3 regions of the Arthrobacter sp. 05N425 genome follow, and region 2 is predicted to be linked to each of the others. Evidence: riboswitches for the same ligand, from Rfam matches in the RefSeq annotation. Region 2 holds a riboswitch; each other region holds the start of a gene.
The links. A riboswitch is a leader RNA that binds a small molecule or an ion and turns the genes downstream of it on or off. The one in region 2 is predicted to bind S-adenosylmethionine.
Positions count from the first base shown of each region.

Region 1: linked by a shared signal. The riboswitch ahead of AC1DGE_RS12075 (bifunctional o-acetylhomoserine/o-acetylserine sulfhydrylase) and the one ahead of AC1DGE_RS03450 (DUF1737 domain-containing protein) in region 2 are both predicted to bind S-adenosylmethionine.
Region 3: linked by a shared signal. The riboswitch ahead of AC1DGE_RS06765 (aminotransferase class V-fold PLP-dependent enzyme) and the one ahead of AC1DGE_RS03450 (DUF1737 domain-containing protein) in region 2 are both predicted to bind S-adenosylmethionine.

Region 1 covers NZ_JBFTMU010000008.1:19,709-27,541, reverse strand. The annotation lists gene AC1DGE_RS12090 (LysR family transcriptional regulator) at 1-787, shown strand, start outside; gene AC1DGE_RS12085 (MFS transporter) at 899-2,281, opposite strand; gene metX (homoserine O-acetyltransferase MetX) at 2,453-3,619, opposite strand; SAM riboswitch class IV at 3,631-3,746, opposite strand; gene AC1DGE_RS12075 (bifunctional o-acetylhomoserine/o-acetylserine sulfhydrylase) at 3,931-5,247, opposite strand; SAM riboswitch class IV at 5,310-5,425, opposite strand; gene AC1DGE_RS12070 (VOC family protein) at 5,638-6,276, shown strand; gene AC1DGE_RS12065 (CPBP family intramembrane glutamic endopeptidase) at 6,404-7,180, opposite strand; gene AC1DGE_RS12060 (histidine phosphatase family protein) at 7,261-7,833, shown strand, end outside.
Region 2 covers NZ_JBFTMU010000002.1:45,514-53,346, forward strand. The annotation lists gene AC1DGE_RS03430 (UDP-N-acetylglucosamine 1-carboxyvinyltransferase) at 1-574, shown strand, start outside; gene AC1DGE_RS03435 (glutamate--cysteine ligase 2) at 636-1,865, shown strand; gene AC1DGE_RS03440 (O-succinylhomoserine sulfhydrylase) at 1,862-3,070, opposite strand; gene AC1DGE_RS03445 (rhodanese-like domain-containing protein) at 3,067-3,513, opposite strand; gene AC1DGE_RS03450 (DUF1737 domain-containing protein) at 3,510-3,827, opposite strand; SAM riboswitch class IV at 3,842-3,956, opposite strand; gene AC1DGE_RS03455 (aminodeoxychorismate lyase) at 4,078-5,055, opposite strand; gene cls (cardiolipin synthase) at 5,149-6,624, shown strand; gene pabB (aminodeoxychorismate synthase component I) at 6,646-7,833, opposite strand, start outside.
Region 3 covers NZ_JBFTMU010000003.1:247,302-255,134, forward strand. The annotation lists gene AC1DGE_RS06755 (Nramp family divalent metal transporter) at 1-1,234, opposite strand, end outside; gene AC1DGE_RS06760 (class I SAM-dependent methyltransferase) at 1,330-2,121, opposite strand; gene AC1DGE_RS06765 (aminotransferase class V-fold PLP-dependent enzyme) at 2,194-3,621, opposite strand; SAM riboswitch class IV at 3,656-3,769, opposite strand; gene hisN (histidinol-phosphatase) at 3,859-4,671, opposite strand; gene rsgA (ribosome small subunit-dependent GTPase A) at 4,740-5,855, opposite strand; gene aroA (3-phosphoshikimate 1-carboxyvinyltransferase) at 5,839-7,227, opposite strand; gene AC1DGE_RS06785 (DoxX family protein) at 7,235-7,783, opposite strand.

The sequences.
Region 1 (7,833 bases), on a different contig from region 2:
CCGGATCCTCGCCCTGGACAAACAGCTCGGCGGCCGGACACTCGAGCGCAGCCCGCACGGCTGGGAACTCACCGAACTTGGATCACTGGCCGTGGCAGCGGCGGAAGCCATTGAGGGAACACTCGGAGCACTGTCCGGCCGGATCGCCCGGACAGAGGACGTGCTCTCCGGCCTGGTCCGGATCAGCACCCCGGACGGATTCGGCGCGGAATTCGTCGCCCCGGCCCTGGTCCGTTTGCAGCAGGAACATCCGTTGCTGAACGTGGAGATGCTCAGCGCCACCCGCAAGGTAAGCCAGAACCGCTCCGGGGTGGACCTGGAAGTGGTGGTCGGCAACCTGGAGGTCAGCAACGCGCAGACCATCTTCCTGTCCAACTACTTCCTGCGGCTGTACGCCAGCCCGGAGTACGCCCGCGAGCACGGGCTCCCGGTGACGCTCGACGACGTCCGGCAGCACGGATTCGTCTCCTACGTCGAGTCGGCCCTGCAGGTCGCCGAGCTCGGCCACCGCTCCACCCAGCTGCCGATGCCGCGCTCCAGCTTCCAGGCCACCAGCATCTTCGCCCAGCTGGAGGCCGTCCGCCGCGCCGCCGGGATCGGGCTGCTGCCGAATTTCCTCGTCGTCGGCAAACCGGGGCTCGTACCGGTCCTGCCGGACGACTTCCAGCGGCAGCTGCCGATCTGGGCAGTTGCGAGATCGGAATCGCTGCGTTCGGCGCCGGTGCAGGCCGTCGTGGCGGCCGTCCGGGCCGAGATCGCCGAACGCCAGGATGTGCTTGCCGGCTGAGCCCGGCGCGCTGCGGAGGCCGCCACAAGATCCCCGGATGACAGCAGCCCCCGTCCCCGCAGCGCGGGAACGGGGGCTGCCTGTTCGTTGGGTTGTGCAGCTGCGTGCTGGTTACCGCTTACCGGCGGCCAGCAGATCGGCGGTGCCCTGGGCGTCGGCGGCGTCGACGTCGTGCAGGGAGATGCCACGGGTTTCCTTGAGGAAGAACACCGCGACGGCCGTGACGGCGCAGGCGATGAGCAGGTAGATGGCCACCGGGACGGAGGACTTGTACTGGCTCAGCAGCGCGACGGCGATGATCGGGGCGAGCGAACCGGCCACGATCGAGGTCACCTGGTAGCCGAGCGAGACGCCGGAGTAGCGCATCCGGGTCGGGAACATCTCGGCCATGATGGCCGGCTGGCCGGCGTACATCAGGGCGTGGAACAGCAGTCCGATGATGACAGCGGCAAGGATCATGAAATCGTTGCCGGTATCCATCATCGGGAAGGCGAAGAAGCCCCAGGTGGCGCCCAGGACGGCACCGGCCATGTAGACGGGCTTGCGGCCGAAGCGGTCCGAGAGACGGCCGACCACCGGCACCGCGGAGAAGTGGATGAAGTGCGCCACGAGCAGGAGCAGCAGGATCCGGGCGGTGTCGGCGTGGACAACGGTCTTGAGGTAGGTGATCGAGAAGGTGACCACCAGGTAGTAGAGGATGTTCTCCGCGAAGCGCAGGCCCATGGCGGTGAAGACGCCGCGGGGGTAGCGGCGGAAGACCTCGGCGACGCCGTAGCCCTTGTTCTCCGTGACAACTTCCTTTTGTGCCTCGAGGAAGATCGGGGCGTCGCTGACCTTGGTGCGGATGTAGTAGCCGACGACGACGATCACGGCGGAGAGCCAGAACGCCACGCGCCAGCCCCAGCCAAGGAAGTCCGCGGAAGACAGCACGGAGGACAGGATGAACAGCACGGCAGTGGCGAGCAGGTTGCCCAGCGGGACGGCGGACTGCGGCCAGCTGGCCCAGAAGCCGCGGGACTTGCTGGGGCTGTGCTCGGCGACGAGGAGGACGGCGCCGCCCCATTCACCGCCGACGGCGAAGCCCTGGGCGAAGCGCAGGAAGACCAGCAGGGCCGGGGCCCAGTAGCCGATCTGCGCGAAGCCCGGGAGGCAGCCCATCAGGAAGGTCGATACGCCGACCAGGATGATGCTGAGCTGCAGCAGCTTCTTGCGGCCGAACTTGTCGCCGAAGTGGCCAAAGACGATGCCGCCGATCGGGCGGGCCACGAAGCCAACCGCATAGGTCAGGAACGCGGCGAGGATGCCGTCCAGTTCCGTTCCGGAGTTGGGGAAAAACATCTTGCCAAAAACCAGGGTGGCGGCGGAGGCGTAGAGGAAGAACTCGTACCACTCCACTACCGTGCCGGCCATGGAGGCCGTTACTACCTTCTTCAGGCCGGACGTCTTGACGTCGGGCTCCTCTGCGCGCCTTGCGGCGGCGTTTTCCGTGCTCATGCGAACTCCTTCGGTGTCGTCGTCGACACCCTGTGGACCATTAGGTTGACTACGTGTGTGTGAGTTGGAACACACGGCGTCATTCTCCACGAGTATGGACTTCGATCGAGGCAAGCTCAACGACTAATCGCGCAGAGTGCGTCTGCAAAAATGCACACACGGCGGTGCCGGCTAGGCGAAGAAGTTGCCCCGGAGCTGCTCGCTGAGCTGGCCGATTTCGGTCAGGAAGCCGTCGTGGCCGATCGGGGCCTCGATGACGTGCACGGGGACCTCCCCCGGCAGGGCGTCGGCGAGCTCTCGGGATTGGGCGGGAAAGTACAGCCGGTCCGAGTCCACGGCCGCCACGAAGAACTCCGCGGTGGCCAGGGAGACGGCCTGCTCCAGGCTTCCCCGGCCGCGGCTCACGTCGTGGCTCGTGAGCGCCTCGGTGATGGCGATGTAGCTGTTGGCGTCGAAGCGTCGCACCAGCTTGTTGCCCTGGTGGTCCAGGTAGCTCTCCACCTGGTAGCGCCCACGGCCGGCCAGCGACCCGGCCTCCAGCGGGGCCTCGGCCGCCTGGGCGTTGCGTCCGAAGCGCCCGTCCAGCTCGGCTGCGGAACGGTAGGTGATGTGCGCGATCCGGCGCGCGAGGGCCAGTCCGGCGTGCGGTTCCGGGCCGCCGTAGTAGTCGCCGCCGTTGAAGTTGGGGTCCTGGCGGATTGCCAGGGTCTGGGCCTGGGCGAAGGCGATCTGTTCGGCGGTGCTGCTGGCGCCGACCGAAATCACGGCGCATCGCTGCACCCGCGCCGGGTAGGTCACCGCCCACTCCAGCGCGCGCGCTCCCCCGAGCGAGCCGCCGAGCACGGCATACCAGCTGCTGATCCCCAGCGCGTCGGCGAGCCGGGCTTCCGCCGCGGTGCTGTCCCGGAGGGTGACCAGCGGGAAGCGCGAGCCCCAGGGCCGGCCGTCCGGGGCCGGCGTGGAGGGCCCCGTGGAGCCGTAGCAGCCGCCGAGGATGTTGATGGAGACCACGAAGTACTTGCCCGTGTCCACCGGGGCGCCGGGGCCTGCCAGTTCCTCCCACCAGCCCGGTTCCTCGCCGGCGCCGCGGGTCACGTGGGTGTCGCCGGTCAGGGCGTGCTCGATCAGCACCGCATTGGAGGCATCGGCGTTCAGCGTCCCCCAGGTCTCGTAGGCGAGGGTGACCTCGGGCAGGGTGGCACCGGATTCAAGGGCCAGGGAACCGATCGGGAGGTACTGCACCGTCCCGTCGGGAACAGCACCGTCGGGAACAGCGCCGTCGGGAACAGTGGAGGGTTTGCTTTCGGGTACACCCGTGCGGGTGACGGCAATCGTCATGTGAGGACCTAACTTCGCGCTTGCCCGCCGTCAGCTGACCGGCAGGCCAGGTCTTCACCCGGGGCACCCCGCCGCAAATGGAGGGTTGCCGGCCAGCAAGCCGGGGCTGTCACTGGCACTCATGACCTGCGTCGATTCTACGAAACACGGCGGCACAAGCGCGAAGATTGTGACGGCTGTGTGACAGCCGGACCCGTCAACACCGCAGTTTCCCCACCTTTGACAGACGCGCCCGGCGGGTCGCCCCGAAGTGTCGGCGATTCCCGGGGCCATCCCCGCAAAGGTGGGGAAATTCGGCGTGCTGCGTGACCTCAGGCGTTCTTGGCCGCCCGGAAGCCGGCATCGAGGTCCGCGATGATGTCGTCGATGTGCTCGAGGCCCACCGAGAGCCGGACCAGGCCGGGATTGACGCCGGCGACCGCCTGCTGCTCCGGCGAGAGCTGGCTGTGCGTGGTCGACGCCGGGTGGATGACCAGTGAGCGCACGTCACCGATGTTCGCCACATGGGAGTGCAGCTCGAGGGCGTCGACGAAGCGTTTGCCGGCCTCCGCTCCCCCTGCGAGGTTGAACGCGACGACGGCGCCGGTCCCCTTCGGGCCGTACTTGCGGCCGCGCTCGTACCAGGGGCTGGACGGCAGCCCGGCGTAGGCGACGGATTCGACGTCGTCCCTGGCTTCCAGCCATTCGGCCACCCGCAGGGCGTTGGCGACGTGCCGTTCCACCCGCAGGCTCAGCGTCTCGATCCCCTGGGCGATGAGGAAGGCGTTGAACGGCGAGACGGCCGAACCGAGGTCGCGCAGCAGCTGGACCCGGGCCTTGAGGATGAAGGACAGGTTCGCTCCCAGCGCCCCGTCCGCCCCGAGGTCGCGGGCATAGACCAGGCCGTTGTACGTGGGATCCGGGGTGTTGAAGCCGGGGAAGCGCTCCGGGTCCTTGCCGAAGTCAAAGTTGCCGGAGTCGACGATCACGCCGGCAATCGCGGCACCGTGTCCGCCGAGATACTTGGTGGCCGAATGCACCACGATGTCGGCGCCCCACTCGATCGGGCGGATCAGGTAGGGGGTGGAGAGGGTGTTGTCCACGATCAGCGGCACCCCGGCGCGGTGGGCGACGTCCGCGACGCCTTCGATGTCCAGCACGTCCTGGCGGGGGTTGGAGACCACCTCGCCGAAGAACAGCTTGGTGTTCGGCTGCACGGCATCGCGCCACTGCTCAAGGTTGTCCGGGTCCTCCACGAACGTCACCGAGATACCGAACTTCTTCAGCGTGTGGGCCAGCAGGTTGTAGGTCCCGCCATAGAGGCTGGGGCTGGCGACGACGTGGTCCCCCGCCTCGGCGATGTTGAGGATCGCGAAGGTTTCGGCGGCCTGGCCGGAACTGAGCAGGAGCGCCCCCAGGCCGCCCTCCAGGCTCGCGACCCGCTGTTCCACCGCGTCCTGGGTGGGGTTGCCGATCCGGGTGTAGATGGGGGCGAGCTCGGCGAGCGCGAACCGGTTGGCGGCGCTCTCCGCACTGGGGAAGACGAACGACGTCGTCTGGTAAATCGGCAGCGACCGCGCGCCGGTGGCGGAGTCCGGCTCCTGGCCGGCGTGGATCTGGCGGGTTTCAAAGGACCAGGCGTTGGACATCGGAGAGCTCCCTAATGACTGGGCACAGGCCGCCCCTGGCCTCTGGGGCCGGAACGGCTCTGGCGCCGCGCTTGCCTGCCGGCGGACGCCGGCGGGCCAGGTCTTCACCCGGGGCACCCCACCGCGCAAGGAGGGTTGCCGGCCAGCAAGCCGGGGCTCGATGCTGGCGCTCATGACCTGGCTTCAGTCTACGAACGCGCCATTACGCCTGGATAGCTTTGTGACGAAAATGAAGAACGGCCCCACCGCCGCCCGGCGCACGCCCGGGAGCCGGAAAGTGCCGTGGTTCTGGCCGGGCAAATCCGCGCGGTGAGCTCGGGAAAATGACATCCCATCACGGTAAGGGCAGCCTAAGCTGAGAGCTCCATCACAAAGTGCCAAGATGAGGGCATGCGCATGGATCACGTCTCTTACGCCTGTGAACAAGATGGCCTGGCTGCCACCACCGAACGTATTGCGACCGCCCTCGGGGTCGAAGCCGTCAAGGGCGGAATACACCCCCGGTTCGGGACCCGCAACATGATTATCCCGCTTGCCGGACACAAGTACCTCGAGGTCGTGGAGGTCCTGGACCACCCGGCCTCCGACAAGGCGCCGTTCGGGCAGGCAGTCCGCGCCCGCTCGGCCGCCGGCGGTGGCTGGATGGGCTGGTGCGTCGAGGTTGACGACCTGGCACCGTTCGAGGAGCGGCTGGGCCGCTCCGCCGTCAACGGCAACCGCAAGTTCCCCGACGGCCGCGAACTGGTCTGGAAGCAGATCGGCATCCTGGGCCTGATCGCGGATCCGCAGGTCCCCTACATGTTGAAGTGGGAAGGCGACCCCGCCCTGCACCCGTCCAACGCCTATGAGAGCAACGTGAAGATGTCTGCCCTCACGATCGCGGGCTCGGCCGAGCGGGTCACCGAGTGGCTGGGTGAACCGGTCGAGAAGCCGCTGGAGGACGTGGACGTGAACTGGCTGGCCCCGCACGGGACGCCGGGAATCCTGTCCGTCACCTTCGAAACCGATTCCGGAGCCGTCACGATCTGACGCTTCCTGCCCGAAAAACTTCGGCCGCCAGCAGCGGGTGCCAATGATGCCACCCACCGCTGGCGGCCGAAACACTTTAACCCGTCGCCGGCGGCGGGCCACTGGAGGCAACGCGGGTTATGCCTGCTCAGCCCAGGCCGATCGCCTTGCCGAAGAGGCTGAATCCGACGAAGGCCACGATGTCCAGCAGCGCATGCGCAATCACCAGCGGCATCACCCGGCGCGTCTTCGTGTAGATCAGCGCGAAGATGACGCCCATGACGGCGTTGCCGATGAACGGCCCGAAGCCCTGGTAGAGGTGGTAGCTGCCGCGCAGCATCGAACTGGCGAAGATCGCCAGCGGCATGCCCCAGCCGAGCTTGCCGAGCCGGTCCAGCAGGTAGCCCACCACGATCACCTCCTCCACGATCCCGTGCCGGATCGCGGAGAGGATCAGGACCGGCACCGTCCACCAGTAGGAGTCCAGTGCGCTGGGGATGATCGCCGTCGTGATCCCCAGCGCCCGCCCGGCCGCGTAGAGGCCGAGCGACGGTATGCCGATCAGGGCAGCGAGGCCGAGGCCCTGGAGCAGGTCCTTGCCGGGCCGGGCGAAGTTGAAGCCCAGCTTCCGGAACGCCGAGCTGCCCGTGCCGGCGGCCATGCCGGCGGGCCGGAGTTCGGTCAGGAAATAGATCACCAGCACCACCGGGACCAGGGCGAAGATGATGTCCAGGAACTGGTACGTGAGGTCGAAATACTCCCGGCTGCTTTGCGAGCGGTTCAGCGTCGAGGTGCCCTGCGCCAGCGGCGCCCTGGTCATCTTGTCCAGCAGCTGCACTACCGAGTACACCGCCGACTGTCCGAGGGACAAGCCCAGGACAATCCAGACTTCTAGCCGCAGCCGACGGCGGGAGGGAACCAACATGGTTCTATCTTGCCTGCCGTTGCCGGGAGTTGACTGCAAGTGCCTATGCTTGGGCTGTGAGTGCGCCCGGGAAAATCATCATGATCCGGCATGGCCAGTCCGCCGCCAACGCCGACACCTCGATCTACAACCGGGTGCCCGATTACCGGATCCCGCTGACCCCGCTCGGCGTCGAGCAGGCCACGGCCGCGGGCGAGCAGCTGCGGCGGGAGCTGGACGGGCAAAGGGTGTGCGTCTACGTCTCCCCCTACCTGCGGGCCTACCAGACCCTCCAGGCGCTCCAGCTGGGCTCCCTGATCGAACGCGTGATCGAAGAGCCGCGGCTGCGCGAACAGGACTGGGCGAATTTCCAGATCGCCGGGGACATCGAGGACCAGAAGGAGCTCCGCAACGCCTACGGCCACTTCTTCTACCGGTTCCGGGAAGGCGAATCGGGCTCCGACGTCTACGACCGGATCTCCTCGTTCATGGAGACCCTCTACCGGCACTGGTCCAAGCCGAACTATGCGCCGAACGCCTTGTTCGTGACGCACGGGCTGACCATGCGGCTGTTCTGCATGCGCTGGTTCCACTGGTCGGTGGAGTACTTCGAGTCGCTGAACAACCCGGACAATGCCGAAATCCGGACCCTGCTGCGCACCCGGCAGGGCAAG
Region 2 (7,833 bases):
CGGCATCGTGACCAACTCCGAAGTCACGATCCGCCGCGTCCCGATCGAGTTCATGGAGATCGAACTGGCGACCCTCGAGCAGATGGGCCAGCGGCTGGAGGTATCCGCGGAGTACCTTGCCCGCAACGGCCGCACCCGGTTGGTGGACGTCACCACCAAACCCTCCGAGCTGCGGGCGCCAACGGACAAGATCCACCCGATGCCATTCCCCGGCCTGAACATCGACAACCTGCCGTTCTTCGCCGTCATCGCCGCCAACGCCCACGGCCAGACGATGATCCATGACTGGGTCTACGAGAACCGGGCCATCTACCTGACCGAGCTGAACAAGCTGGGCGCCCAGGTCCAGCTGCTGGATCCGCACCGGATCTACGTCAACGGGCCCACCAAGTGGCGGGCCGCGGAAGTCGGCTGCCCGCCGGCCCTGCGCCCGGCTGCCTGCCTGCTGCTGGCCATGCTCGCCGCGCGTGGTGTGTCAGAGCTGCGCAACATTTACGTGATCGAACGCGGCTACGAGGACCTGGCCGAGCGGCTTAACACCATCGGCGCCAAGATCGAGTATTTCCAGGACTGAATCGTCTGAGCGGCGATTTTGGGGTAGCGCGCCGGGGCGGGTGCTGACGCACAATGGTTGCATGCGCACCTTTGGCGTAGAGGAGGAACTGCTGATCGTGGATCCCGTTACCGGGGTCCCGCTGGCACTGGCCGACGCACTGTTGCGCGGACTGAAACCCGCCACCGCGGCAGCGGCCGCGGCGTCTGCCGACGCCACGGCGGCGTCTGCCGCGGATCCGAACCACGATGACTCGGGCTTCAGTTTCGAGCTCAAGCTGGAGCAGATCGAGACCCAGACCGTGCCCTGCCTTGACCACAGCGCGCTGCTCCAGCAAATCAGGCAGTCCCGGGCTTTCGCGGGCCGCGTAGCCCGGATGCACGGAGCCCGGGTGGCAGCCCTGGCCACATCGCCGCTGGCAGCTGCCACCCACACGACGCCCAACCCGCGGTACGCCACCATGCAGAAGCGCTTCGGCCTTACGGTGCAGGAGCAGCTGACGTGCGGCTTCCACGTCCATACCTTCATCGAGTCCCCCGAGGAGGGCGTCGCCGTCCTCGACCGGATCCGGGACAAACTGGCGGTGCTGATCGCGCTCAGCGCCAACTCACCCTTTTGGAACGGGACGGAGACCGGCTTCGAAAGCTACCGCACCCAGGCCTGGAACCGCTGGCCGGCGGCGGGGCCCTCCATGATATTTGGGAGCCTTCCGGTCTACCGGCGGGTGGTCACGAGGCTGCTGGAAAGCGGGGTGCTGTTCGACGAAGGGATGATCTATTTTGATGCCCGGCTGGCCCGCCACCACCCCACTGTGGAGGTCCGGGTCGCGGATGTCTGCCTGCGGGCGGAGGACGCGGCGCTGATCGCGGTGCTGGTGCGCGCCCTCGTGGAGTCCGCCAGCCGGGAGTGGCGCGACGGCGTGGATCCGGCCCCGGTGCCGACGGTCCTGCTAAAAATGGCCGCGTGGCAGGCCAGCAACTGCGGGCTGCGCGGCGAGCTGCTGGACTTCGGCAGCTTCCGTCCCGCTCCCGCCGGCGAGGTGGCGCACGCCCTGGTCGACTTCGTGGCCCCCGTCCTGGCGGAGCAAGGGGAGCTGGACCTGGTGCGCCGCGGCGTGGACCGCGTCCTGGCGCACGGCACGGGCTCGCAGTTGCAGCGCCAGGCGCTCTGCGCTCCGGGGCTGGACACCCCCTCCGACGACGCCGGCCTGGCCGCCGTCGTCGCCCATGCCGTGCGGGTCACGATGCACGGTGCGGACGCCGAGGGAATGTCAGAACCGGCCCCCGTGCTTTCGCGGGTGCGCCGGGGCTAGACCTGCTTGAGCGCCTGCCCGAGGTCGCGGATCAGGTCCTCGACGTCTTCCAGCCCCACCGAGAGCCGCACGACGCCGTCGCTCAGCCCGATAGCCGCGCGCCCCTCCGGGCCCATGGCGCGGTGCGTGGTGGTGGCCGGATGGGTGATCAGGGACTTTGAATCACCGAGGTTGTTGGAAATATCGATGATCCGCAACGCGTCCAGCAGCGCGAACGCGGCTTCCTTGGCGGAGCGGCCGGGCGAGGGCGAAAGCTCCAGAGTCAACACCGTGCCGCCGGCTTTCATCTGCCTGGCGGCCAGCTCGTACTGCGGGTGGGACGGCAGCAGCGGGTACTTAACCCAGCTGACCGCGGGCTGGGCCTCCAGCCATTCGGCCAGCCGAAGCGCCGAGGCGGACGAGTGGTTCACCCGCAGGGCCATCGTCTCCAGTCCCTTGCTCAGCACCCAGGCGTTGAAGGCGGACAATGCCGGGCCGGTGTGGCGCATGAGCTGCTTGACCGGGCCCTCGATGAATTCCCGGGTGCCCAGGATCGCGCCGCCGAGCACCCGGCCCTGGCCATCGATGTGCTTGGTGCCGGAGTACACGACCACGTCCGCGCCCAGCTCCCCGCACCGCTGCAGCAGGGGAGTGGCGAAGACGTTGTCCACCACCACGGTCGCACCGGCGGCGTGCGCCAGTTCGCTTACGGCGGCGATGTCCACAATTTCCTGCATGGGGTTCGAGGGAGATTCGAAGAACACGGCCGTCGTCGGCACGGCCAGCGCCGACCGCCACTGCTCTAGGTCCGGGCCGTCCACGAAGACTGTCTCCACGCCCCAGCGCGGCAGGATCTCATTGAGGATGACGAAGCAGGATCCGAAGAGCGAGCGGGCGGCGACCACGCGGTCGCCGGCCCCCAGCAATGCCCCGAGCGCGGTGAACACCGCTGACATGCCCGACGCCGTCGCAAAGCACGCCTCGGTTCCCTCCAACAGCCGGAGGCGTTCCTGGAAGGTGGCCACCGAGGGGTTGCCGTAGCGGGAATAGACAAACCGTTCGTCCTCGCCGGTGAAGGCGCGCTCAGCCGCGGCGGCGGATTCGTAGACGAAGCCCGAGTTCAGGAAGATCGGTTCGGTGGTTTCCTGGAACCCGGTGCGGTCGAGTCCGCCGCGGACGGCCTGGGTGTCCGGGCTCCAGCCCTGGGCATTGGGATTGAAGCTCACTTAGTGCTTTCCAGGTTGGTCGGCAGGCCGTGGTTCTTCCAGCCGTTCACGGTCCGGGCGCCGGTCGGGCCCGGTTCGCCTTCGAAGCCCTCGAGGACGTTGTAGGCGGTGAAGCCGGCCGCCGTGGCGGCGTTCGCGGCGGCGACCGAGCGGGCGCCGGAACGGCACAGGAAGATGAGCTCGGCCGCCGTGGCGCCAGGCGCGTGCTGCCGCAGTTGCCGCTGGAGTTGCTGCTGCAGTTGCTCCAGGAAACGCGGGTTGGGGGCTCCGCCGGCCAGGGTCCACTGGACGAAGAGCGGAGCCTGCCGGTCTTCGGTGCCGGCCCCGGTGACCGGGACGCCGATCTGCGACCATTCCGCCTCGGTGCGGACGTCCACCAGGATGGCGCCCGCCCCGACCTTGGCCCAGGCTTCCTGCGGGCTCAGGTCTCCGGCGTAACTCATGCGTGGCCCTCGCCGGTGAACTCGGCGCCGTCGAGCTCATCCACCGCGTTGGCGACGGCGGCGTCGGCGCTCGCGATCGCGGCCGGCAGCACGACGGCCTGGGCCACGATCACGGTGCTGCCGTTGAAGGTGGCGGAGGGGCTGCCGTGCAGGACGTAGCCCTCGGCCAGGGCGGCCGAAACGCGCTCGCAGAAGCTGCGGTCATCGGGCCCGGTGAACAGCCGGTACGCCAGTCTTTCCTCGGCGGGTCCGGGTGCGGCGGGGGATTGGGCGGGGGCTGTGGCGGGCACAGCGGGTGCGGATGCGTCGGGCACGACGGATCTCCTTACTTTCACGCTTGCAGCTCGAATGGTCGATATGCCGAGTATTCACCTGAGGCACCCCGCCGCGAAAGGGAGGGTTGCCGACCGGCCAGTCAGGGCTTGGCGCCGGGTCTCATTACTCCCCAAAAACGTAGCACTTACGACGCCGGCGGCACCGGCGGCGTCGTCATGTTAAGTCACGCGGACGCTGGCATGGCACCTTTCCGGGGGCGGAGCAGCATCACCCGGGACCGGCCGGCTCCTACTCGATCGTGGCGAACAGTGCGTTGAGCTCGGCCGTGAGCTGCCGCCGCAGTTCGGGGGTGCCGATCTCCTTGCCGTCGATGTGGTTCACCGGGGCGAGGAGCCGGATGCTTGAGATGAGCCAGACGGCGTCGGCGTCGTACAGATCGGCAGGTACCGCCGGGCCGTAGCCTAGCTCCCACCCGGCGGCCTTGGCCGCGGTGAACAGGGCGCCCTGCGAGGTGCCCGGGAGGATTCCGCTGTCCAGCTGCGGAGTGATCAGCCGGCGCACGGTGCGGACGCCGCCGGCGCCGTCGTCGCTGGTCTCCAGGTGCGCCAGCAGCACGGTCGACGTCGGGCCCTCCAGGACCCGGCCGTCGGCGGAGGTGAAGATGACGTCGTCCGCGCCCTGGTGGTGGGCGTACCGGAGCGCCGCCATGTTGACCGCGTAGGACAGGGTCTTGGCGCCCAGCAGCAGCCACGGGGCGCGTTCGCCCACCTCGCTGTCGTAGCCGCGGTCCAGCAGGATGACGTCGATGCCGGTCTCGCGCTGCCGGCGGCCGGCTTCCGGCGGCGGGGAGGCCTGCACCCAGCACGTCGGCGTGGCCGCGCCCTCCACGCCGCGGCTGGCGAGCAGCTTCACCACGACCTCGTCCGCGCCGCCGGCCCCGTCGCCGGCGGCTCCGACCGCCGTGGCGGCCCGGCCGCGGTATTCGCTGACCGCGGTCTCGATCGCGCGCCGCCAGGCGTCCTCCGCCGGGATGTCCAACTCCAGCGCGCGCGCCGAGCCGGCCAGCCGGGTCAGGTGGGCCTGCAGCTTGCGCGGGCGTCCCCCCACCACCAGCAGCGACTCGAAAACGCCGTCGCCGCGGGTGGCACCCTGGTCGGTGGCCATCAGCTGCGGCTTGGACGAGTCGGCGACGCGGCCCTTCTCAAACGCGGGATCGAGGAACACCAGCACCGTCGCGCGGGCTGGAACAGAGGCGGGGGTAGTCATGCCTTCAGCTTAGTGCGGCCCGGGTCGGGATAAGCTGTGCGGGTTGCCCGTTCCGGAACTGTTCCGCGGGTCTGGAGCTTGAGGGGTTTGCCTGTGCTGTGGCCATTTTCGCTGGCGGGGTCACTTCCGTCCTGGGTGATCCTGATCCTGACCGTCATCGACCTCGGTATCCGGGTCGTTGCCCTCGGCATCATCCCGGGCAACCGCCGCCCCACCACGGCCATGGCCTGGCTCCTGATCATCTTTTTCGTTCCGGCCGTAGGCGTGGTCCTCTTCCTGCTCTTCGGCAACTTCCGGCTCTCCCGCAAGCGCCGGGCGCAGCAGGACGCGGTGAACACCCGGGTGCGGGCCGGGACGTCGGAACTGGCCATGGTGGAAAGCAAGTACGAGGGCCCGGAATGGGTGTCCTCCGCAGCGGAGCTGAACAAGACGCTCGGTTCCCTGCCCATGGTGGACGGCAACCACGTGGAGCTCCTGCCCGGCTACCCGGATTCGATCAAGGCGATGGCGGCGGCCGTGCGCGAAGCCGAGTCCTTTATCAACGCCGAGTTCTACATCCTCAGCTCGGACCACATCACGGATGACCTGCTGACGGCGATGGAAGAGGCCGCCGAGCGCGGCGTCGAAGTCCGCCTCCTGTTCGACCACTTGGGCACCCTGCGGATCAAGGGGTACAGCAAGCTCATCGCCCGGCTCAAGGCCAGCAAGATCCGCTGGCGGCCCATGCTGCCGCTGCGGCCCGTGCACGGCCAGTGGCGCCGCCCGGACCTGCGCAACCACCGCAAGATCATGGTGATCGACGGCGAGGTCGCCTTCACCGGGTCGCAGAACCTGATCGAACCGTCCTACAACAACCCGCGGCACCGCAAGATCGGCCGGGAATGGGTCGAGCTGATGGCCTGCCTGCGCGGGCCGATCGTCACCACCCTCAACGTGGTCTTCGCCACCGACTGGCTCAGTGAGACCGACGAATCCCTGGAGCACCAGCTCGCCCACCGGCCCGAACTGCACGCCGGCAACATCACCGCCCAGGTGGTGCCCAGCGGTCCCGGCTTCATCACCGAAAACAACCTGCGCCTGTTCAACACGCTGATCTACTCGGCGCAGCGCACGATCTCCATTTGCAGCCCGTACTTCGTCCCGGACGACTCGCTGCTCTACGCGGTGACGACGGCGGCGCAGCGCGGCGTCGACGTCGAACTCTTCGTCTCGGAAAAGGGCGACCAGTTCCTGGTCCACCACGCCCAGCAGTCCTACTACGAGGCGCTGCTGGAGGCCGGGGTGCGGATTTACCTCTACAAGGCCCCGTTCGTGCTGCACGCCAAGCACTTCACGATCGACAACGAGGTTGCCGTGCTGGGTTCGAGCAACATGGATATGCGCTCCTTCTCGCTGAACCTCGAGGTCTCGGTGATGCTCCTGGGCGAGGACATCGTGCAGCGGATCAGCGCCGTCGAGGACACGTACCGCGGCATTTCGAGGGAACTGACGCTCGAGGACTGGATGAAGCGGCCCATGGGGGTCAAGTACGTGGACAACGTCGCCCGGCTCACGTCGACCCTGCAGTAGCCAGGCCGGCTCACGCGTGGACTAGCCCGCCGGGAACTCCGCGCCGAGCGCCGAGAGCACGCCGAAGGCCTTGGTCCGGATCTCCTCGTACTCCTCCTGGGGTGAGGAATCCGCGGTGATGGCGCCGCCGACGCCGAGGCTGAGTGTGGTTCCCCGGTCCGCGCCCGCAGCCACCACCAGGGTCCGGATCGCCACCGCGAGGTCGGTGGCCCCGCTGAGCGAGAAGTAGCCGATCGCCCCGGAATAGACGCCCCGCGGTGCGGTCTCAAGCCGGTCCAGGATGGCCATGGTGCTGACCTTGGGGGCACCGGTCATGGAGCCAGCGGGGAAGCAGGCCGCCACGGCCTCGGCCCGCGGCATGCCCGGCCGGAGACGCGCATCGATGGTGCTGACCATCTGGTGGACGGTGGCGTAGCTTTCGATCGCGCACAGCCTGCTGACCGATACGGAGCCGGGCACCGCGAAGTGGCTCAGGTCGTTGCGGAGCAGGTCCACGATCATGATGTTCTCGGCCCGGTCCTTGGGTGAAGTTTCCAGCTCGCGGCGCAGCAGCTCGTCGCGGGCGGGGTCGGAAGCCCGGCGCCGGGTGCCCTTGATCGGCTCGGCGCGCATCGCGCCGTCGGCGGCGATCCGCAGGAAGCGCTCCGGGGAGGTGCTGGCGACGGTGAGGCCGGCCAGGCGCAGGTAGCTCGCGAACGGTGCCGGGTTGCGACGGCGCAGCGCCAGGTATGCCTGCCACGGATCGAGCTCCCCGGCGGCCGCGGTGGCCGTCAGCGCCGTCGTCAGGCAGACCTCGTAGCTGTTGCCCTCGGTAATTTCGTGCTGCGCCGCGGCGATCTTGGCCTTGTACGCGGCTTCGGTGTCCCGGGCGCTGAACTCTGCGGCCCGGGTGTTCCCGGCGGCGCCGCCGGGCGTGCCGCCGGGAGGCTCCAGGTCCATGGCCGCCGCCGCGACGGCCGCGCGTGCCGCGGCCAGCCAGTCGCCGGCGTCCGGGGCGTCGAGGGCGAGCAGCCACGCCGTGCGTTCCCGGTGGTCCAGCACCACGGCGCGGCCGGCGAAGATCAGGCTGGCATCCGGGGTGTCGGCTTCGACGTCGCTGCCGCCCGTCTCGCGCTTGAGTTCATAACCGAGGTAGCCGAGCCAGCCGAGGGTGAACTCGCACGGGTAGCCCTCCGGGGCGCGCAGGGCCCGGCGCCCCCAGACCCCGTC
Region 3 (7,833 bases), on a different contig from region 2:
GGATCACGCTGACGACGGCGGCCACCCGCAGGGTCATGCCGTCCGCGAACCGGCCCATCAGCGGCTTGCTGCTGGTCAGCACCACGAGCGGGACCAGCACGAACGGAATCCCGAAGCTGAGCACAACCTGGCTGAGCACCAGCCCCCAGGTGGGGTCGAAGCCGACGGCCAGCAGGACGACGGCGGGGACCAGGGTCAGCACCCGTCGCGTCATCAGCGGAATGCGGATCTTGAGCAGGCCCTGCATGATGGTTCCGCCGGCGTAGCAGCCCACCGAGGTGGAGGCCAGGCCGGAGGCAAGCAGGCCGACGGCGAAGACCACGCCGACCACCGGGCCGAGGTTGGCTGTGATGGCGGCGTGGGCACCCTCGATCGTGTCCGTGCCGTCTTCACCGCCCAGCGTGGACGCGGCCAGCAGCAGCATTCCGATGTTGACGATGCCGGCGACGGCCAGCGCCGCGACGACGTCCCAGCGCGTGGCTTTGATCAGCCGGGCAATGGCGTGCGGCGGGACATGCAGATGCGGATCCGGGCGGTGCCGGTCCCGGGAGAGCGCCGAGTGGACGTAGATGGCGTGCGGCATCACCGTGGCACCGAGCATGCTCGCGGCCAGCAGCACCGTGTCCGGGCCCTGGAAGCCAGGCACAAGCCCGGCCACGAACCCGCCCGGATCCGGCGGGCTGATGAACAGTCCGGCCAGGAACCCGACGGTGATGATGCCCAGCAGGAACATGATGACGAACTCGAAGGGGCGCTGCTGGTTGCGGCTCTGCACGGCGAGCAGGGCCATCGAAATGCCGCCCACAATGACGGCGCCGAGGGGGAGCGGAAGGCCGAAGAGCAGGTACAAGGCCACCGCGCCGCCCACCACCTCGGCGAGGTCGGTGGCTGCGGCCACAATCTCGGCCTGGACCCAGAAGGCGCGGCGCCAGGCCGGCCGGAGCCGCTCGCCGAGGATCTCCGGGAGGCTCTTGCCGGTGACGATGCCGAGCTTGGCGGACTGGTACTGGACCAGCACCGCCATGACGTTGGCGGCGACGAGGACCCAGACGAGCAGATAACCGTACTGTGCCCCGGCCGTCAGGTTGGCGGCGACGTTGCCGGGGTCCACATAGGCGATGGCAGCCACGAACGCCGGGCCGAGCAGGCCCAGCAAAGCCCGGCGGCTACCCCTGATCCTGCGGGCAGGCGGTTTCCCCGCGGGCAGGGGTTCGTGTCCGGCTACGTCCAGCACTGCGGGCTCCCAAGAAGTTCCTGAGTGCCTACAAATATAAGTTAGGCACACCGAAATAATAGGCGCCGCGGCGTGGTCAGTGCAATGCGGGAACCTCAGGCTTTGACGGCACGCCAGCTTTGCGTCAGGTAGGGAAGCGGCAGGAGCTGCCCGGCAGTGTGTCCTAGGTGCTCGTGCAGGTACCAGTCGAGGTTAGCGAGCACCTTGGCCCTGGTGCTCTCGCCTGCCCGCAGGTAGTAGCTGCGGGATTTGGTCAGTTCCATGACGTCCTGCGTGGTTACTGGATCCTCCCAGCGGGTGAGATGACTCTCCAGCCCGATGAATTCCGGTCCCAGCGGCGGCGTGAAGTGGGGCTTGTGGACGTCCCCCGCATGCATGATCCGGGACAGCCTGTGCACCCAGGGGACCGAGGTGTCGAGCTGGTTCCAGATCAGGCCGAGAACGCCGTGCGGCCGCAGGATCCGAGCCGCCTCGGTACTGGCCAGCAGGGGATCGCACCAGTGCCAGGCCTGGGCCACCGTGACCAGGTCGAAGGCCCCCGAAGCCAGCCCGGTGTGTTCGGCGGTACCCTCGACGGCGGCGACTTCCGGGAGGGCGCGGCGCAGCTGGTCGAGCATGTCCGGGGACGGATCGACGGCCACGGTCCTGAGCCCCCGTTGGACCAGGAGCGCCGTGAACTTACCGGTCCCGGCGCCCAGGTCGGCGGCGTCGTGGGCCCCGGCCGGGATCAGCCAATCGGCCGAATCCGCCGGATAGCCGGGCCGGACCCGGTCGTAGTGCTCGCCGCCGTCCTGGAAGCTCTGCCCGAGCTCCCGCCGCCGCTGGTGCTGCAGTTTTGGGCCACCCTGCAGTCCGGGGTGGTGCAGTTTGGGGCCGCCGCGTGCCACGTGCGATCTCCTTCGGCAGCTCTGGTGCGTACCTGTCGAATTTACCGCACGCGGCCCGGGCTGCGCTGCCGGTCAGTCGACGGAGCAGGGGGCTGCGCCAGCGGTGCCAGGCGTGTTCGGCGCCCAGTGCGGATAGCTGCGCGTGTCGTTGGCCGGCACCCAGCGTCCGGCGTCCACGACGTAGTCCCAGCCCAGGCCGTTCCGCCGCAGCTCCTGGAGCCCGGCGAGCAGCCGCTGCGCGTCGTTGAGCCGTGAGCCGAGGCCGAAGCTGGCCCGGAGCGAACCGGCGGGCAGGCCGAGCCGTTTTAGCAGCGGGTGGGCGCAGAACCGGCCGTCGCGCAGGCCTATGCCGTGCTCCGCGGACAGGTATGCGGCGACCAGGCCTGCGTCGTAACCGGCGACCGAGAAGTTGACCACGCCGATCGTCCCGGGGCCGCCTTCCCGGCCGGTGTCCTCGAAGATGTGGTGGACCGTTACGCCGTCGATCCGCTCCAGCCCCTCGACCAGGAAGGAACGGATGGCGTCCTCGTGGGCGTGCCACTGCTGCTCGTCCAGCGCCTCGATAACCTGGCTGGCGCGGGCCAGCGCGGCCGCGCCCAGGACATTGGGGGAGCCGCCCTCGTGGCGGGCCGGCCCGGTGGTCCAGCTGACGGCGTCGAGTCGTGCGTCCCGTACTGCGCCGCCGCCAGCCAAGTGCGGGGTGCCGGCGTCCAGCCAGTCCGGCCGGCCCACCAGCACGCCGGCGCCGAACGGGGCGTAGAGCTTGTGGCCGGAGAAGGCGAGGTAGTCGACGTCGTCCGCGGCGATGTTGATGCGGCGGTGCGGGGCCAACTGGGCCGCATCGACGGCGATCCGGGCGCCGAATTCGTGCGCCAGCGCGGCCAGCTCACGGATCGGCAGGATTTCGCCGGTGACGTTGGACGCGCCGGTCACGGCGAGCAGGCTTACTCCGCCGAGGGCGAGTTCCGCCCGGAGCCGCTCCACGGTGCCGGCCAGGGTGGGCGCCGCGACGACGCTGCGGTGCGGGACGTTTTGCCAGGGCAGCAGGTTGGCGTGGTGCTCGATGTCGAGGTAAAGCACCTCGCCGGTGTGTCGGCCGTCGTCGACGGGCAGGCAGCCGGCCAGCAGGTTCAGTGCGTCGGTGGTGTTCCGGGTGAAGATCACGGAGTCATCCGGACGGCCGCCGACGAACCCGCGGACGATGTTCCGGGCGTTTTCGTACACCGAGGTACTCAGTTGGGAGGCGTAGCCGGCGCCGCGGTGCACGCTGGCGTAGTACGGCAGGATCTCGTTCAGGTAGGCGGACACCACGGACAGCGCCGGGGCGGAGGCTCCGTAGTCCAGGTTGGCGTACCGGACCTGGCCGCCCTGGATCAGGGGGGCCAGGATTTCGGCGCCGGAAACCGCGGACAGTGGCCGGCGGGCGGCGTCGAAGCGTGCGTCGGTGAACTCCGGGCCGCCGGCGCTGGTGGTGTGGGTGGGGATGGTGGCAGTCGTCATGGGACCTCGCTCGAAAAGGACCCCGCACACAGGGGATCCGCGCTTGCCGGGTCCGCTCCGGACCGGCCAGGTCGTCACCCGGGGCACCCCGCCGCGAATGGAGGGTTGCCGGCCAGCAAACCGGGGTTTTGCGCTGGCACTCGTGACCTGCTTCGAGCCTAGGACATGGCCGGTCGCACGGAAAAGGGAGGGCGGAATATGAAGCGTAGTGTTACGGGCTGCCTCGGGCGTGGCCGGCTAGAGCAGGTCGTCGAGGCCCGGGTTGAGGCGCTTGAGGACTTCGGAGTGCAGGATCGAGTTGGTCGCCAGCGCGTTGCCGCCGAAGGGGCCGTCCTCTCCCTCGAGCGAGGTGAAGCGGCCGCCGGCCTCCGTCACGATCGGGACCAGCGCCGCCATGTCGTAGAGGTTGAGTTCGGGCTCGCAGGCGATGTCGACGGCGCCTTCGGCCACGAGGCAGTAGGACCAGAAATCGCCGTAGGCGCGGGTACGCCAGACCTCCTCGGTGAGTCCGAGGAACTCGTCGAGGTTGCCGCGCTGCTTCCAGCCGCCGAGGCTCGAATAGGACAGTGACGCATCGGCGAGCCGGGAGACGTTGGAGACCCGCAGCCGGGTCGCGGCGGCCAGTGAGCGGCCCATGTAGGCGCCGGCGCCCTTTGCGGCCCACCAGCGCTTGCCCAGTGCGGGGGCGCTGACGACGCCCACCACGGGTTCGCCTTCGTCGACGAGGGCGATCAGGGTGGCCCAGACCGGGACGCCGCGGACGAAATTCTTGGTGCCGTCGATCGGGTCGATGATCCAGCGGCGCGAACCGTGGCCGGAGCTGCCGAACTCCTCGCCCAGGACGGCGTCGCGCGGGCGGGAGCGGGACAGCTGCCCGCGGATGGCTTCCTCGGCGGACTTGTCCGCGTCGGTGACGGGGGTCAGGTCCGGCTTCGTCTCGATCCGAAGGTCGAGCGCCTTGAAGCGGCTCATGGTCTGGGAATCTACGGAATCTGCCAGTACATGGGCAAGGCGCAGGTCATCGTTGTAGCTCGAAGCTGGTTGGCTCATGCTTCCAAACTACCGTCAAAACGCGCCGCGGACCGGGAGGCCACGTCGCTGCCGCCAAGTAGACGCGGCTATGAGACGCTGCCGAGTTCCTTGGTGTCCTGCGCTTCCAGCCGCGGATCGGTGCCCAGCAGCCGGCGCAGCGACGCGAGCCGGGCCGGGCCGGACGGGCCCGCGTGGCCGCCCTGCACCCAGGCGTCCACGCCGCAATTGACGGCGGTGGCGTCGTGCTTGCAGCCCCGCTCGCAGTCATCGGTGCCGGGCGCCAGGTCCGGGAAGGAACGCAGGATCCTGTCCGGGTCCACATGGGCCAGGCCGAAGGAGCGGATGCCCGGGGTGTCGATGATCCAGCTGCCCGCAGGCGCATCGCTGACCTTCAGCGCCAGCGCGGAGGAGGAGGTGTGGCGGCCGCGGCCGGTGACCGCGTTGACGCCGCCGGTGGCCCGTTCGGCGCCGGTGAGTGCGTTCACCATGGTGGATTTGCCGACGCCGGAGTGGCCCAGCATGACGGTGACCTTCCCGTCGAGGTAGTCCCGCAGCTGCGACACGGCGGCCTTGTCCAGCCGGGCGGACAGGCCGTCATCGGAGCGGGCGTCGATGCCGGAGGCGGCCGAATCCGCGGTTTTGGAGATGATCACCGGGAAATCCAGGTGCTGGTAGTTGGCCAGCAGCTCGGCGGGGTCCTTGACGTCGGCCTTGGTGACGAGCAGCAGCGGTTCGATGCCGGCGTCGTAGGCGGCCACCAGAGCGCGGTCGATGAAGCCGGTGCGGGGTTCCGGGTTGGCTGCGGCCACGACAACGACGAGCTGGTCGGCGTTGGCGACGACGGCGCGTTCGATCGGGTCCGTGTCGTCCGCGCTGCGGCGCAACAGCGTCCTGCGGTCCTGGATCTTGACCAGCCGGGCCAGGGTGTCGGGTTCGCCGCTGACGTCCCCGACGAGCGAGACGAAGTCCCCGGCAACTACGGGGTTGCGGCGCAGCTCCCTGGCCCGCGCCGCGATGATCTTGCGTTCGTCGGCGGTGCCCTCGCCGACGACGGCGGTGTAGCGTCCGCGGTCCACGGTGACGATCCGGCCGGTGACGGCGTCGTCGTAGCTGGGCCGGTCCTTGGTGCGGGGGCGGGAGCCCTTTTTGTTGGGGCGGATCCGGACGTCGGATTCGTCCCAGGAGTCAGTGCTGCGTGCCACCGGCGGCGTCCTTGTCTGCGGTGCTTGCCTGGCTGAGCATGGCCCCCCACAGCTGCGGGAAGCCGGGCATGGTCTTGGCCGTGGTGGCGATGTCCTCGACCTCCACGTCCGGGACGGCGAGACCGAGGATTGCGCCCGCGGTGGCCATGCGGTGGTCCGCGTAGCTGTGCACGACGCCGCCGTGCAGCTTCGCCGGCCTAATGATGAGTCCGTCGGGGGTCTCTTCGGCGTCCCCGCCAAGGCGGTTGATTTCCGCGACGAGGGCGGCAAGCCGGTCGGTTTCGTGGCCCCGGAGGTGGGCGATGCCGCTCAGCCGGGAGGGGCCGGTGGCCAGGGCACAGAGGGCTGCCACGGTCGGGGCGAGTTCGCTGGTTTCGTCAAAGTCGCCGCCCTTGATCTCCGGGCCGCCGCTCACGGTCAGGGTGCCGTGCTCCAGCGTCACGGTGGCGCCCATGGTGGCCAGGATGCCGCGCCAGAGATCGCCGACCTGGGTGGTCCCGGCCGGCCAGTTGGGGATCCGCACGGTTCCGCGGGTGGCGAGGGCCGCGGCGAGAAACGGCCCGGCATTGGAGAGGTCCTGTTCGATCCGCTGGTCGAAGGCGCGGATCGGGCCGGGGGAAATAACCCAGTGGTTCGGCACCGAGTCATCGACCGCCACGCCCACGCCGCGCAGCACGGCGACCGTCATGTTGATGTGGTCCAGGCTCGGTACGGGCTTTCCCACGTGTTCGAGGTGGAGTCCCTCGGTAAAGCGGGCTCCCGCGAGCAGCAGGGCGGAAACGAACTGCGACGAGGCGCTGGCGTCGATGACGAGGTGGCCGCCGCGGACTTCTCCCGTTCCCTGGACGGAAAACGGCAACGACGACGCCGGTCCGCCGTCGGGGGCGCTAACGGCGACGCCGAGACCGGTCAGTGCCTCGATGATGGTGCCCATCGGCCGGTTTCGGGCGTGGGGATCGCCGTCGAATGCTGAGCGGCCGCGGTGCAGCGCGGCGACCGGAGGCACGAAGCGCATCACCGTGCCGGCCAGGCCGCAGTCGATTGAGGTGTCCGCGGCAGCGGCATCCGGGGCGATGGGGGTGATGTCCAGGTCCGGGCCGTAGGCGCCGTCGCCGGGCACTTCGGTGATGGTGGCCCCCAGCTGCCGGAGGGCCTCGATCATCAGGGCCGAGTCCCGGGAGTGCAGCGGAGCACGGAGCTTGGACGGCCCGTCCGCGAGGGCGGCCAAGATCAGGTACCGGTTAGTCAGGGACTTGGAGCCGGGAACGGTGACGGTGGCGTCGACGGGACGCTCGGCGAAGGGCGCACGCCAATGCGGACCGCCGCCGGCCGGAAGGGAAGGGGCTGCAGCGGTGGGGGTGGTGCCAGTCATTGCCGTCTTAGGCCCCGACAGCGTGGTCGACGGCCTTGCGGACCGCCTTGTCAGCCTTCTTCAGCTTCTTGCCGGTGGTCTTCCGGGCGTCCGCGGCGAGGTGTGCGGTGGTCTTCCGGGCGTCGGCGGCGAGGTGCTCTGCACGCCAGGCCAGGCTCGGCTTGCCCGCGGTGTCCACGGAAGCCAGCAGCACCCCGCCGGTCAGTGAGACGTTCTTCAGCAGCTGCTTGCGCCGGGCGTCGCGGCCTTCCTTGGACGAGATGTCCGCGCTGCGCCATTCAACGTAGCCATTGAGCGCCGAGATCACAGCGAGCACGGTGGCGGCCAGGCGGGAGGCCTTGCCGAGGGCCAGGCACACGCCGGCACCCACCTGGGTGCCGCCGATCACGCGGGCCAGGACTTTCTCGTCGGCCTGGAAGGGGAGGGACTCAGCCGCGCGGCGCAGCAGGGGAGACAGCTGTGTCGCAGTGTCATCCGCATTCTTTAGCTTGTCCATGCCTGCGAGCACGAAACTGGAGGCGAGCATGGGGCGGGCGAGAAAGCGGACAAAGGACATGAATTTCCTCCTGGATGGACGAACCGCGGACGCTGTGCGGGAGAACCGGT